Regions from separate parts of the Arthrobacter sp. Ha26 genome, predicted to be linked through region 3. Evidence: riboswitches for the same ligand, from Rfam matches in the RefSeq annotation. Region 3 holds a riboswitch; each other region holds the start of a gene.
The links. A riboswitch is a leader RNA that binds a small molecule or an ion and turns the genes downstream of it on or off. The one in region 3 is predicted to bind S-adenosylmethionine.

Region 1 (4,301 bases), on a different contig from region 3:
CGATGCACCTCCGGGCAGCTGGATCATCGATACCCCGGGCATCCGCTCCTTCGGCCTGGCCCACGTGGACCCGGACCGGATCCTGCGCTCCTTCCCGGACCTCTTCCCGGGCATCGAGGACTGCGAACGGGGCTGCAAACATACCGCCACTGCGGTGAATTGCGGCCTGGACGCCTGGGTGGCGGGCGGCCATGCCGGAGCCACCGGGGAAGCGCGGCTGGCATCCCTCCGCCGGCTCCTCGGCACCGATCCCCGCATGGAGGCCCAGGAGACCAAGGAGCTTGGCAGCGTCAACTGACAACGCCGATCTCCCAGCAGAACCGCGAGCAGACGGTAGTTTGGAACCATGATCCAACCCGCTTCAAGCTACAACGATGACCTGCGCCTGGCCCATGTCCTGGCCGACTCCGTGGATGACCAGACCATGAGCCGCTTCAAGGCCCTGGACCTCCAGGTGGAGACCAAGCCGGACCTGACGCCGGTCACCGACGCGGACAAGGCCGCCGAAGAAGCCATCCGCGGCCAGCTTTCCCGTTCCCGGCCACGCGACGCCGTGCTCGGCGAGGAGTTCGGCAGCACCGGGCACGGGTCGCGCCGCTGGATCATCGATCCCATTGACGGCACCAAGAACTTTGTCCGCGGCGTCCCGGTCTGGGCCACCCTGATTGCGCTCGTGGATGAAGGCGAGCCGGTAGTGGGTGTGGTCAGCGCCCCTGCCCTGGGCAAGCGCTGGTGGGCCGCCAAGGGCATGGGCGCCTACATGGGCCGTTCCCTCGCTGCGGCCACGCGGCTGCGGGTATCCAACGTGGCCAAGCTCTCCGACGCCTCACTGTCCTACTCCAGCCTCAGCGGCTGGAAAGAGCGCGGCAACCTTGACAACTTCCTGGGGCTCACCGAGGATGTGTGGCGGACCCGGGCCTACGGCGATTTCTGGTCCTACTGCATGGTGGCAGAGGGCTCAGTGGACATCGCGTGCGAACCTGAGCTGAACCTTTACGACATGGCCGCACTGGTGCCCATCGTGGTGGAAGCCGGCGGACGCTTCACCTCCCTGGAAGGGGAAGACGGACCCTTCGGCGGTAACGCGCTGGCCACTAACTCCATCCTGCACTCCGAGGTACTCCGCCGGTTGAACCCGGACCTGGACGACCTCCTCTGAAGCAACAGCACCGAAGAATCAGCGGCGGGCGGCTCCTCAAGGAGGCGCCCGCCGTCGGTTCTTCGGGAAAAAGGCCCGCTTTTCACCCGCCCGTAACAATCCGCTTAACATTCCTGCCGGCTTCAAACCTTCCTGCCCCATGTCCTACGCTCTTAAGCAGGTCACGAGTGCCAGCGCGAAACCCCGGTTTGCTGGCCGGCAACCCTCCAACCGCGGTGGGGTGCCCCGGGTGACGACCAGGCCGGTCCGGAAGGGATACGGCAAGCGCGGATTCCCGGTAGCGGGAGTCCTTTCCAAAGTGAGGTCTTTCGTGACGACTGCCACCGTCTCCCCCAACGCCACTACCGCGCCCGGCACTCCCGTGCCTGAAGCAGCCCGGCCCGGGACCATCTTTGATGCCCGCCGTGCCGCCGCCGGCCGTCCGCTGTCCGCCGTCACCGGCGCTGAGATCCAGGCGCCGCTGATCCAGGGCGGCCACATCCGCTACGCCAACCTCGACTATGGCGCCTCCGCTCCGGCCCTGTCGGTGGTCTCGGCATACCTGAACGAGATCCTGCCGTTTTACGCCAGCGTCCACCGCGGCGCCGGTTACGCGTCCCAGATCAGCACCTCCGTCTACGAAAACGCGCGGAATATCGTCCGGGAGTTTGTGGGCGGACGCCGGGACGACTCCGTGATCTTCACGCGGAACACCACCGACTCGCTCAACCTGCTGGCCGGCTGCCTGCCCGTCACGGAGGGCCGGCCGGACGGGGATGTCCTCTACCTGGACATCGAGCACCACGCCAACCTGCTGCCTTGGCAGGGTGTCCCGCACCGCAGCATCGTTGCTGCGGACACCATCAAAGGCACCATCGACGCCGTCCGTGCAGAGCTGGCGCAGGGCGGCGTAAGCCTGCTCGCCGTCACCGGCGCGTCGAACGTCACGGGCGAGATCCTTCCCATCCGCGCCCTGGCCGCTTTGGCCCACGAGCACGGCGCACGGATTGTGGTTGACGCCGCCCAGCTGGCACCGCACCGCCGGATCGACATAGCCACGGACGACGTCGACTACCTCGCCTTCTCCGGCCACAAGCTCTACGCGCCCTTCGGTGCCGGCGTGCTGGTGGGCCGCTCCGACTGGCTCGATGCCGGAACGCCGCACCTCGCCGGCGGCGGCGCCGTCAAGGAAGCAAGGCTCGACGGCGTCAGCTGGGCCACCGGGCCGGCCCGCCATGAGGGCGGGTCACCCAACGTGCTGGGCGCGGCGACGCTGGCCCGTGCCACGCAGGTGATCGCCGGGCTGGACCAGGAGCAGTGGCACGCCCACGAATCGGCCATCCGTTCCTTCCTGGTGGAAGGCCTGCAGCAGATCGACGGCGTCACGGTGCACCAGATCTTCAAGGACACCAACCCGGATACAGACACTATCGGCGTGGTCAACTTCTCGGTGGAAGGCTACGACGCCGGGCTGGTGGCAGCCTATTTGTCCGCCGAACACGGCGTTGGGCTGCGCGACGGCCGCTTCTGCGCCCACCCGCTGTTAAAGCGCCTGGGTTTGCCGTCCGGATCGCTGCGCGCCAGCTTCGGCGTCGGCTCCCGCCTGGAGGACGCAGAGCGTCTCCTTGCCGGCATCACGGCGCTGCGCAACAACGGGCTGGGCTGGGACTACGTGGTGGACGCCGGGCGCTGGGTTCCTGCAAACGACACTCGGACCTACCCGCATTGGGCTCCCAACACCCCGGGAACCGCCGGGGCTGCTCCCTGCATTGACGATTAGGCACTTGCGGTAAATTCGAAGGATACCCAAGGGCAACAATCGAAGGAGGCCACACGTGGTACGGGGTGGCCCCAGGCTTGACCACGGACGGCGGCGGGAACTCGGCCAGAGCTTCCAGGACGGCGGCCGGCACTACCAGGAAGTCCGCCCGGGCTACCCTGAAGAATCGGCGCAGTGGCTGGTTCCCGCCGGAGCCCGGGATGCCTTGGACGCCGGCGCCGGCACCGGAAAATTCACCGAACTCCTGCTTGGCATGGGACTCTCCGTCACGGCAGTGGACCCCTCCGCGGACATGCTCGAACAGCTGCGGGCGCACTACCCCGCTGCCACGGCCGTCCAGGCCACGGCAGAGGAGACCGGCCTGCCCGAGGCCACCTTCGACGTCGTCAGCGTTGCCCAGGCCTGGCACTGGTGCGACGCGTTGGAAGCAAGCCGCGAGCTGGCGCGCGTCCTGCGTCCGCAGGGAACACTGGGACTCATCTGGAACCAGCTGGACACCTCGGTTCCGTGGGTTCACCGGCTGTCCCGGATCATGCACGCCGGAGATGTCTACAAGCCGGATTTCCGTCCCCACGTGGGGCCGGAATTCCGTGATCTTGAGGGCCACGTGACGCATTGGCAAGACCGGGTCACCACCACCGATCTGGTGGAGCTGACGAAGTCGCGGAGCTATTACCTGCGGGCGGGCGAAACCACCCGCGCGAAGGTGCTGGCCAACCTGGACTGGTATCTGCACGAGCACCTGGGCCATAGCCTGGATGAAGAGCTCGAACTCCCCTATCTCACGCTCACGTGGCGGGCCATCAAAGCGTAACGGCGGGCGGTCAACGGGTAGGCTAGGTACTGTGAAGACCAGCGCGCCCTCCTCCTCCATCGAGGATTACGTCAAGGTCATCTACTCATTCACTGAATGGCAGGACAAGCCCATCACGTCCTCCCAGCTGGCCCAGCGCCTGGGCGTGGCCAATTCCTCGGTGTCCGAAATGGTCCGGAAGCTCAAGGACCAGGGCCTGGTGGACCATAAGCCCTACAGCGCTATCACTCTTACGGACCAGGGCGTCCGGCTGGCACTGTCCATGGTGCGCCGCCACCGCCTGATCGAGACCTACCTTGTCCAGCAGCTGGGCTACAGCTGGGACGAGGTCCACGACGAAGCTGAACTGCTGGAGCACGCTGTTTCCGACACGTTCATTGAACGCGTCGCAGCCAAACTCGGAGACCCGCAGCGCGACCCCCATGGCGACCCGATCCCCACAGCCGAGGGCACAGTCATGATGCCCCGCGCCCACCTGCTCGGGGAACTGGACCAGGGGCACACCGGCAGGATCACCCGGATCAGCGACGAAAACCCGGACCTGCTCCGCTACCTTTCCGCCGAGGAGA
Region 2 (4,301 bases), on a different contig from region 3:
CGGCGGGGTCAAGGGTTGCGGTTTCCTCCGCCATGACCAAGGCGTGCGGCCAAGTGATTACCCCTGCCTGCAACGCCGAGAACGTCAGCGGCAACTCCTTGGACACGGCGTTGGACGCGGCGAGGAACTCGCCGGCTGCCCGAGAACCGAGGGCCAGGAGGGCGCCGATTTCCGCGGCGACTGCCATTTCCAGCGCCTGCACCGGTGCTTCTGGCCCGGCAATTGCCTGGGCTGTGTCCGCATAATTCACGGCAGCCCGCGCCTTCAAGCCCGCGATCCTGGCCTCCGCCGCCCGCGCCCCGGCGAGGATGTCCAGGCACCCATCTGCCAGCCCGGCCAACGGATCGGCAGCTGAGAACGGCCCCGCACCGTAGCCCTCCGCCTCCGCGTTGAGCACGGCAAGGGCGGCATTGATGTCCTCAAACGCCTTCACTACCGCCGCTTTCCCCATAAACCCATCATGACAAGGGGGTCTGACAAAAGGGTCTCGGAGCTTGTCCCGAACAATTTCTTCAAACGTTTATGGGCGCTCCCTTGGAAGCCGAGGACAACGTGCCCGGGAGAATATTGCAGCCGGGCCCACGCTTCATCCTCAGTCAGCTCCGAAAATGGATTCGGCCGCCATCGGCAGGTGACGCCGTTGTCACAAGCTGATGGCGGCCGAAGTTTGGGAGGACAGGGTGCCCACGCAATAGGCCGGGCGTGGCGGCCCAGACAGGAAGGAGCGTCAGATGGTGACGGCTCCATTGGCAGTTTCGAAGGTTACGGACAGGATGCCGGGCGTGCCATGCGGTGCCACCCAGTCAACGGCCACGTCTTCCAGCGGCTTCTCCACGGGCTCGCCCAGCCATTCGGTGACACGGGCGGCCGATCCGGCGATGGTGAGGCAGCTCATTTTGACGTTGCTGTCGTAGGCGTTGGACGGGTGGAGGGACGGGTCGCCCTCCCACTTGAGCATGTAGGGAACCTGGGGGTCGGCGATCAGGCCGAGGATGCCGATCTGCTTCCAGACGAGCTCGCGGCCGTCCGGGAACTTGCGGTTGCCATTGACAGCAGCGCGTCCCAGCCGTTGTTCGAAGGGGGCGAGGTCGTCCACTTCGACGCACCAGCCCATCCAGCCGCCGCCTGCCGCGGAACGGGCGCGGACAGCCTGTCCAAACGGGGCTTTGTCCGATGCCGGGTGATCCAGGACCTCCACGACCTCGAGGTACTTGTGGCCCGCGAGCGGGATGATCATATTCCGGGTTCCGAACCGGGGGTGGACCCCGCCCTTGACTGCCTCAACGCCGAGGGCAGACGAAATACGTTCGGTAGTGGCCGCGAGGCCATCGTGTTCACAGGCGTAAGAGACGTGATCCATGCGCATGCCAACATCTTGGCACTTTGTGATCGGGCTCTCAGCTAAGGCAACCCTTACTGGGATTGTCGCTGGTCAGCCCCCACAAATCCGTGGCAGGGCACGCGCAGATGTTCAGGACCATGTTCGTCACAATGCTGTCCGGCGCACGCTGCGTGTTCCTACACTGAGCTCAGGTCATGAGCGCCAGCATCAAGCCCCGGCTCGCTGGCCGGCAACCCTCCAACCGCGGTGGGGTGCCCCGGGTGAGGACCTGGCTGTCCGGCAACGGCCGGATGGCAAGCGCGGCCCGTACTGCTTCAAGCATGCCGGGCCCATGTCAAAGGAGCCTTGAATTGTCCAACGGATGGTCCTTCGAAACCCGCCAGATCCATGCAGGACAGGAGCCGGACAGCGCTACCGGCGCCCGCGCCCTTCCCATTTACCAGACGACTTCCTTCGTCTTCCCCACCGCTGAGAGCGCTGCCAACCGGTTCGCACTGGCCGAGCTGGCGCCCATTTACACCAGGATCGGCAATCCCACCCAGGAGGCCGTAGAGCAGCGTATCGCCAGCCTCGAAGGCGGCCTGGGGGCGCTGCTCCTGAGCTCCGGGCAGGCCGCCGAGACCTTTGCCATCCTGAACATCGCAGAGGCGGGCGACCACATTGTGGCCAGCCCCAGCCTCTACGGCGGCACGTACAACCTCTTCGCCCATACCTTGAAGAAGTTCGGCATCACAGCGACCTTTGTGGCGGATCCGGACAACCTTGACCAGTGGCGTGAGGCCGTCCAGCCCAACACCAAGCTCTTCTTCGGCGAAGTGGTGTCCAACCCGCGGCAGGACGTCCTGGACATCGAAGGCGTGTCGAAGGTAGCCCATGAGGCCGGCGTGCCCCTGATCGTGGACAACACCTTGTCCACCCCGTACCTCATCCGGCCGCTGGAGTGGGGCGCGGACATCGTGGTGCACTCAGCCACCAAGTACTTGGGCGGACACGGTTCCGCCATAGCCGGCGTGATCGTCGACTCCGGAAAATTCGACTTCGGCAAGGACCCGGAGAAGTTCCCGGGCTTCAATACCCCGGACCCCACCTATAACGGCCTCGTCTACGCCCGGGACCTGGGCGCCGATGGAGCGTTGGGCGCAAACCTGTCGTACATCCTCAAGGCACGCGTTCAGCTGCTGCGCGACCTGGGCTCTGCGGTGTCGCCCTTCAATGCCTTCCTGATCGCCCAGGGCCTGGAGACCCTGAGCCTGCGCGTGGAACGGCACGTCGCTAATGCCACCGAAGTTGCGCGCTGGCTGGAGGCAAGGGACGACGTCGAATCCGTCGCCTACGCGGGTCTGCCCTCCAGCCCCTGGTACGAGCGTGGCCGCAAATACGGCCCCAAGGGTACGGGCGCGATTGTGTCGTTCACCCTTGCCGGCGGCGCGGAGGCCGGCAAGCGCTTCGTGGACGCCCTGGAGCTGCACTCCCACGTGGCAAACATCGGCGACGTCCGTTCCCTGGTGATCCATCCGGCGTCGACCACCCACAGCCAGCTCTCGCCGGAGCAGCAGGTGATTGCCGGCGTCAACCCCGGCCTGGTGCGGCTTTCGGTAGGGATCGAGCACATCGATGACATCCTCGCCGACCTCGAAGCCGGCTTCAGGGCGGCCAAGGAGGCAAGCGGCGCCTGATCCACGGGCCCACCAAAGGCGGCAAGCCGGGGAAGTCATAACCAGTCACACTCTTGGCGGCAGGCCGGGGCTGTTTCGTACACTCGATGCAGGTCATGAGTGCCAGTGACAGCCCCGGCTTGCTGGCCGGCAACCCTCCTTTCGCGGCGGGGTGCCCCGGGTGAAGACCTGGCCTGCCGGTCAGACGACGGCGGGCAAGCGCGTAGAAGAGGTCTTGCCATGACGGTTACCGTTACCCGTACCACCGTTCCCGAGCACGGAATTGTCCGCTATGCCTCCATCGGGGGACTGAAGCTCGAGGCAGGCGGCTACCTGCCGGATATCACCCTTGCCTACGAAACCTGGGGCACACTCAATGAGGACGGCAGCAATGCCGTCCTGATCGAGCACGCGCTCACGGGCAGCACGCATGTGACCCGGGGGGACACGGATGAGCCGGGCTGGTGGGAACAGCTCGCAGGACCTGGCGCACCCGTGGATACCAACAAATTCTTCGTTGTGTCCATCAACATCGTGGGCGGTTGTTACGGCTCCACCGGGCCGTCGTCGCCCGCGCCGGACGGCAAGCCCTGGGGTTCCCGTTTTCCGCTGGTGACCCTCCGCGACAGCACCGTGGCGGAGGCCCTCCTTGCAGATCAGTTGGGTATCAGCAGCTGGTTTGCCGTGCTGGGCGGGTCCATGGGCGGGGCACGCGCGCTGGAATGGGCTGTGACGTATCCGGAGCGGGTGCAGCGCTGCGCGGTGATCTCGGTGGGTGCAGCGAGCACCGCCGAGCAGATCGCCTTCGCCCAGGCGCAAACGCTCGCCATCCGCCAGGACGCCAACTTCAACGGCGGTGACTACTACGGCGGCCGGCCCCCGGAAGATGGCCTTGCCCTGGCACGGCGGATCGCCCACATCACGTACCGTTCGCCCATGGAGCTGGACGGACGCTTCGGCCGCGAGCCCCAGGCCGCCGAATCGCCCCTCCAGGGCGGGCAGCTCGCGGACCGCGGACGCTACCAGGTGGAAAGCTATTTGGACCACCAGGGCACCAAGCTGGTCCAGCGCTTCGACGCCAACAGCTACATCGCCATCACCGAAGCGCTGATGAGCCATGACATCTGCCGCGGACGCGGACCCCTCGAGCAGACCCTCGCCCGTTCCAATGCCAGCTTCTTCGTGGCGGCCGTGGATTCGGACCGGCTTTACTTCCCGTCCCAATCATTGGAACTGGCCCGGGCCCTGCCTGGCGACGTGGACGTCCACCTCATCGAGGCACCCATCGGGCACGATGGCTTCCT
Region 3 (4,301 bases):
TAAGCGCAGCCAGGATCAGCGGGCTGACAAGCAGCAGCACCACGTACAGGCCCATCACATTGAACTGCCACGGGCCGAACTGCAACAGCAGGATGGCCGGAAGGACCTGCGGCGGTACAGGGAACTGGAAAAGCGCGTCCATCCCGGCGTAGAGGTCGTAGGCGCGGCCGGCGCCGTTCTGGCCTGTGCCGCCGGTTCGCTGGTCGACGAAGGTGGTGAGCGCATCAGTCTGGAATATGGGCAGCAGGGACACCAGGAAGACGCTGATGAGCACCACGAGCGCCACCACGTAGAGCTTGCCCGCGCGGCGTGCAGTCAGGTCTACCACGGTCCCGAAGTCCTCGCTGACCTTGGGCCCGTAAACCATGCCCACTACCAGGCCCGAGAAGAGGACAAAGAGCTCGGCCCCGGAGACGAAACCTACCGCCTCCTGGGTAACCAGCTGGAACAGTGAGGTCATCCCCAGGTGGTTCACCACCACAAATACGATGGCCAACCCGCGCAGCAAATCCACCCGGGAATCCCTCATTGAGGGATCCGCGTAGCTCCACGCTGTTGCGGCGTTGACCCGTCGCGGTACCTGCCACAGCGCAATCAGGACGATGACCAGCGCTGCGCCCACCGTCCAGGCAGCTGCCCCCGCGAGGGTATTCGCGGGCATGTACCCACTGCCGGCGCTGACGTCGGTGGCAGGACCTGTGACAACGGGCGAGGCCTCGAGCCGGCCCCGCGCAGCGTCGGCGACCACAGGGTTTCCGGTGAGCAGCCAGTCGATGCTTGCCACACCGGTGTCCCTGGTGCTTGTCCGCTCATCCCAGACCACAGCCGCCGTCTTGGCGAAGTCCGCAGACGTGGCATCATCAATGACCTGGTCCCACCAGCCCACCTTGAGGTCCACATCAGAAGCACCTCCGGAAGCGGGGCTGTAGAACGCGGAGGTCTCCAGCAGGAACGGCTTGTCCTTCCCCGCTGCATATGCCCCATAGAAGTTTTCCCCGCCGGAAACGGTGAGCATCTCCTGGAGTTCGTTCGGCCGGGGCACGCTGTTGACGGGGCCGCCGCCGCCTGTGTCGTCGTGGACGGCGGTCAGGCCCACCCAATCCACGGCGTCGTCCCCTGGATAGTAGGGGGCATACGCCGCATCAAAGGTGTTCCAGGCGCCGTCACCGTTGGTATCGAGCAGGGCGAACCCGTCACTTCCGGGGGCGGGTGCGTTCCGGTTCCGGTCGAACGGGTAATCCTTGCCCAGGTATGGTTCCCACACCATCTCCGTGCGTCCTCCAGTGCCGGCCTCCCGGAAGGCTGCAGTCACCGTCTGGAACGCGGCGCGGTAGGCGTCAGGTTGCTGCCCCCACTCCACCCAACTGGCATTCATGTCGGGGGCAAACCTGATCAGTACTTGGCCCTTGAAATTCACCGTCAGCCGCTCCACCTCCCCGGCGAATGAGGCGGCAGTTTGATCAGTGACCTGGTTTAGCGGCACCGTCGGGTTCACGGTGAGCATCGCGTGGGCTCCCTGCCGGGATGCCTGCTCCAGGAATCCCCGGATGTCATTCTCCTCCGAGCCGCGGAAAGGGATGGCAATGTCATGTCCAAAAAGGGCAGGGGACGCTCCGAGCCGGTCAGCGAAACCGGCGGCGGTGTCCTCGCCCCATTCCAGGACTGCCCCCAGCAGCGGCTTGCCGTCCTCAGGAAAGCTCCTTGCCGCCTGCGCCGAACCGGCGGGCAGTATGACTGCCAGGACGGTAATCATCATTGCGGCTATGAGGGCAGCACCGGTGCGGGCAAAGGATGCGCGGGAGCGGTACCGACCCCAGGGATGAAGCGGGCGGAGCTCCCCTGCCCGGCAGTGAAGCGAGGCAGCTGTTGGCGTGCTGATAGGGACCCCCATAAACTCTCCTCTGACCAGGGGGCGACGCCCCGATAGAACTCTATCCGCCGGAATACCGCCGCATGGGACACCCCCGTTTCCGCACCCAAGGCGGCCCCCGCCGTCGTACGACTCCAAATCTTCCAGGAACCGCCCCCGAATGCTTCAGGCGCCTTGCGGGCGCTTCGGTTACGGAACATGACGACGGCGGCGGTGCGGCCCCGGGCGCCAAGTGTTACGTTTTTGGGGAGTAATGAGTACCGGCGCCAAGCCCTGACTGGCCGGTCGGCAACCCTCCTTCCGCGGCGGGGTGCCTCAGGTGAATACTCGGCATATCGACCGATTCGAGCTGCAAGCGTGAGAGAAGGAGATCCGTCGTGTCTGACGCACCTGCCCCTGAAGAAAAGTTGTCCTACCGCCTCATCAGCGGCCCGGACGACCGTGCATTTTGCGAGCGGATCTCCGCAGCCCTGGCGGAGGGCTATGTGCTGCACGGCAGCCCAGCAGCAACGTTCAACGGCAGCAGCGTCATCGTGGCCCAGGCCGTGATACTGCCGGCAGCAATCGCGTCCGCCGATGCCGCCGTTGCCACCGCCGTGGACAACCTGGAAGCGGCCTCCGAGGACCTCGAATTCGACGGCGAGGGCCACGCATGAGCTACGCAGGAGACCTCACCCCGCAGGAAGCATGGGAAAAGCTTGAACAGGGCGCCATCTTGGTGGACGTGCGCACGGAGGGCGAATGGGCCCACATTGGCATCCCGGACACCAAGGCCACGGAGAACGATCCGCTGTTCATCCAGTGGACCTTTCCCGGGGGCATCCCCAACCCGGATTTCCTCAAGGACCTGAGCCAGCAGGCGCCGGAGGACTCCTCCACTGAACTGATTTTCCTGTGCCGCTCCGGCCAGCGGTCCATCGCTGCCGCCATCGCCGCCACACAGGCCGGTTTCACCTCCTATAACGTCCTGGAGGGCTTTGAAGGTGAGCCGGACCGCTACGGCGAACGCACCGTGAACGGCTGGAAAAACCGCGGCCTGCCCACCAACCTCGGAAAGAACTAAGTGACCTTCAACGAAGACGCAGCGGGCTGGAGCCCTGATACCCAGGCCGTCCGCGGCGGGCTGGACCGCACCAACTTCCAGGAAACCAGCGAGGCCGTGTTCCTGAACTCGGGCTTCGTGTACGAATCCGCTGCCGCCGCCGAGCGGGCCTTCACCGGCGAGGACGAACGGTTCGTCTATTCCCGTTACGGCAACCCCTCCGTTGCCACCTTCCAGGAGCGGCTCCGCCTCCTCGAGGGGACCGAGGCGTGCTTTGCAACGGCGTCCGGCATGTCCGCCGTTTTCACCGCTCTGGGAGCCTTGCTTGCTGCCGGTGACCGCGTGGTTGCCGCCCGCTCCCTGTTCGGCTCCTGCTTTGTGATCCTGAACGAAATCCTGCCGCGGTGGGGCGTAGAGACGGTATTCGTGGATGGCCCTGACCTGGACCAGTGGCGCGATGCCCTGTCCCAGCCAACCACCGCTGTTTTCTTCGAATCGCCGTCCAACCCCATGCAGGAAATTGTGGACATTGCCGCGGTCAGCGAACTGGCGCACGCGGCAGGTGCCACCGTCGTCGTCGACAACGTCTTTGCGACTCCCCTGCTGCAGCGCTGCGGCCAACTGGGCGCCGACGTCATTGTCTACTCCGGCACCAAGCACATCGACGGCCAGGGCCGGGTCCTGGGCGGCGCCATCCTGGGCACCAAGGACTTTATCGAGGGGCCAGTAAAGCAGCTGATGCGCCACACCGGCCCGTCGCTGTCCGCGTTCAACGCCTGGGTCCTCACCAAGGGCCTGGAGACCATGGCGCTGCGCGTCAACCACTCCTCCGCCTCCGCCCTGCGGATCGCCGAGTGGCTGGAGCAGCAGCCTGCCGTGAGCTGGGTGAAGTACCCTCTGCTGAAGTCGCACCCACAGTACGAACTGGCCGCGAAGCAGATGAGTGCCGGCGGAACTGTTCTCACGCTGGAACTTGCCCCCTCCGGCGGCGGTTCCGGCAAGGAGGCCGCGTTTGCGCTGCTCGACGCCTTGCGGATCATCGATATCTCCAACAACCTCGGCGATGCCAAGTCGCTCATCACCCACCCGGCCACCACCACCCACCGGGCGATGGGACCCGAGGGCAGGGCTGCGATCGGCCTGAGCGACGGAGTTGTCCGGCTTTCCGTTGGGCTGGAGGACGTGGACGACCTCATTAGCGACCTGGAACAGGCTCTCAAGCAGATTTAGCTTTTTGCCTACTACACGTCAGGGATGGCGAGGTGGACCTCTACTTCGTCGCCTTCACTGAGGTGCGCTTTGTCCCTGATGTCCTTCTTAACGGGCAGCAGGTATGAGCCGCTCTTCTTGTCCCGGAAGAGCGATGTCTGCCCGGAGTGTCCCTCCACC

Region 1: another riboswitch for S-adenosylmethionine. It lies ahead of AC5RVY_RS18770 (aminotransferase class V-fold PLP-dependent enzyme); the one in region 3 lies ahead of AC5RVY_RS05150 (DUF1737 domain-containing protein).
Region 2: another riboswitch for S-adenosylmethionine. It lies ahead of AC5RVY_RS11845 (bifunctional o-acetylhomoserine/o-acetylserine sulfhydrylase); the one in region 3 lies ahead of AC5RVY_RS05150 (DUF1737 domain-containing protein).

Annotation. Positions count from the first base shown of each region.
Region 1 covers NZ_JBNHGX010000011.1:21,339-25,639, forward strand. The annotation lists gene rsgA (ribosome small subunit-dependent GTPase A) at 1-298, shown strand, start outside; gene hisN (histidinol-phosphatase) at 347-1,159, shown strand; SAM riboswitch class IV at 1,319-1,432, shown strand; gene AC5RVY_RS18770 (aminotransferase class V-fold PLP-dependent enzyme) at 1,521-2,918, shown strand; gene AC5RVY_RS18775 (class I SAM-dependent methyltransferase) at 2,974-3,732, shown strand; gene AC5RVY_RS18780 (metal-dependent transcriptional regulator) at 3,764-4,301, shown strand, end outside.
Region 2 covers NZ_JBNHGX010000004.1:251,789-256,089, forward strand. The annotation lists gene AC5RVY_RS11835 (HNH endonuclease signature motif containing protein) at 1-451, opposite strand, end outside; gene AC5RVY_RS11840 (VOC family protein) at 728-1,366, opposite strand; SAM riboswitch class IV at 1,533-1,648, shown strand; gene AC5RVY_RS11845 (bifunctional o-acetylhomoserine/o-acetylserine sulfhydrylase) at 1,693-3,018, shown strand; SAM riboswitch class IV at 3,110-3,225, shown strand; gene metX (homoserine O-acetyltransferase MetX) at 3,238-4,301, shown strand, end outside.
Region 3 covers NZ_JBNHGX010000001.1:1,077,235-1,081,535, forward strand. The annotation lists gene opgC (OpgC domain-containing protein) at 1-1,756, opposite strand, end outside; SAM riboswitch class IV at 2,120-2,234, shown strand; gene AC5RVY_RS05150 (DUF1737 domain-containing protein) at 2,248-2,526, shown strand; gene AC5RVY_RS05155 (rhodanese-like domain-containing protein) at 2,523-2,933, shown strand; gene AC5RVY_RS05160 (O-succinylhomoserine sulfhydrylase) at 2,934-4,142, shown strand; gene AC5RVY_RS05165 (DUF1905 domain-containing protein) at 4,154-4,301, opposite strand, start outside.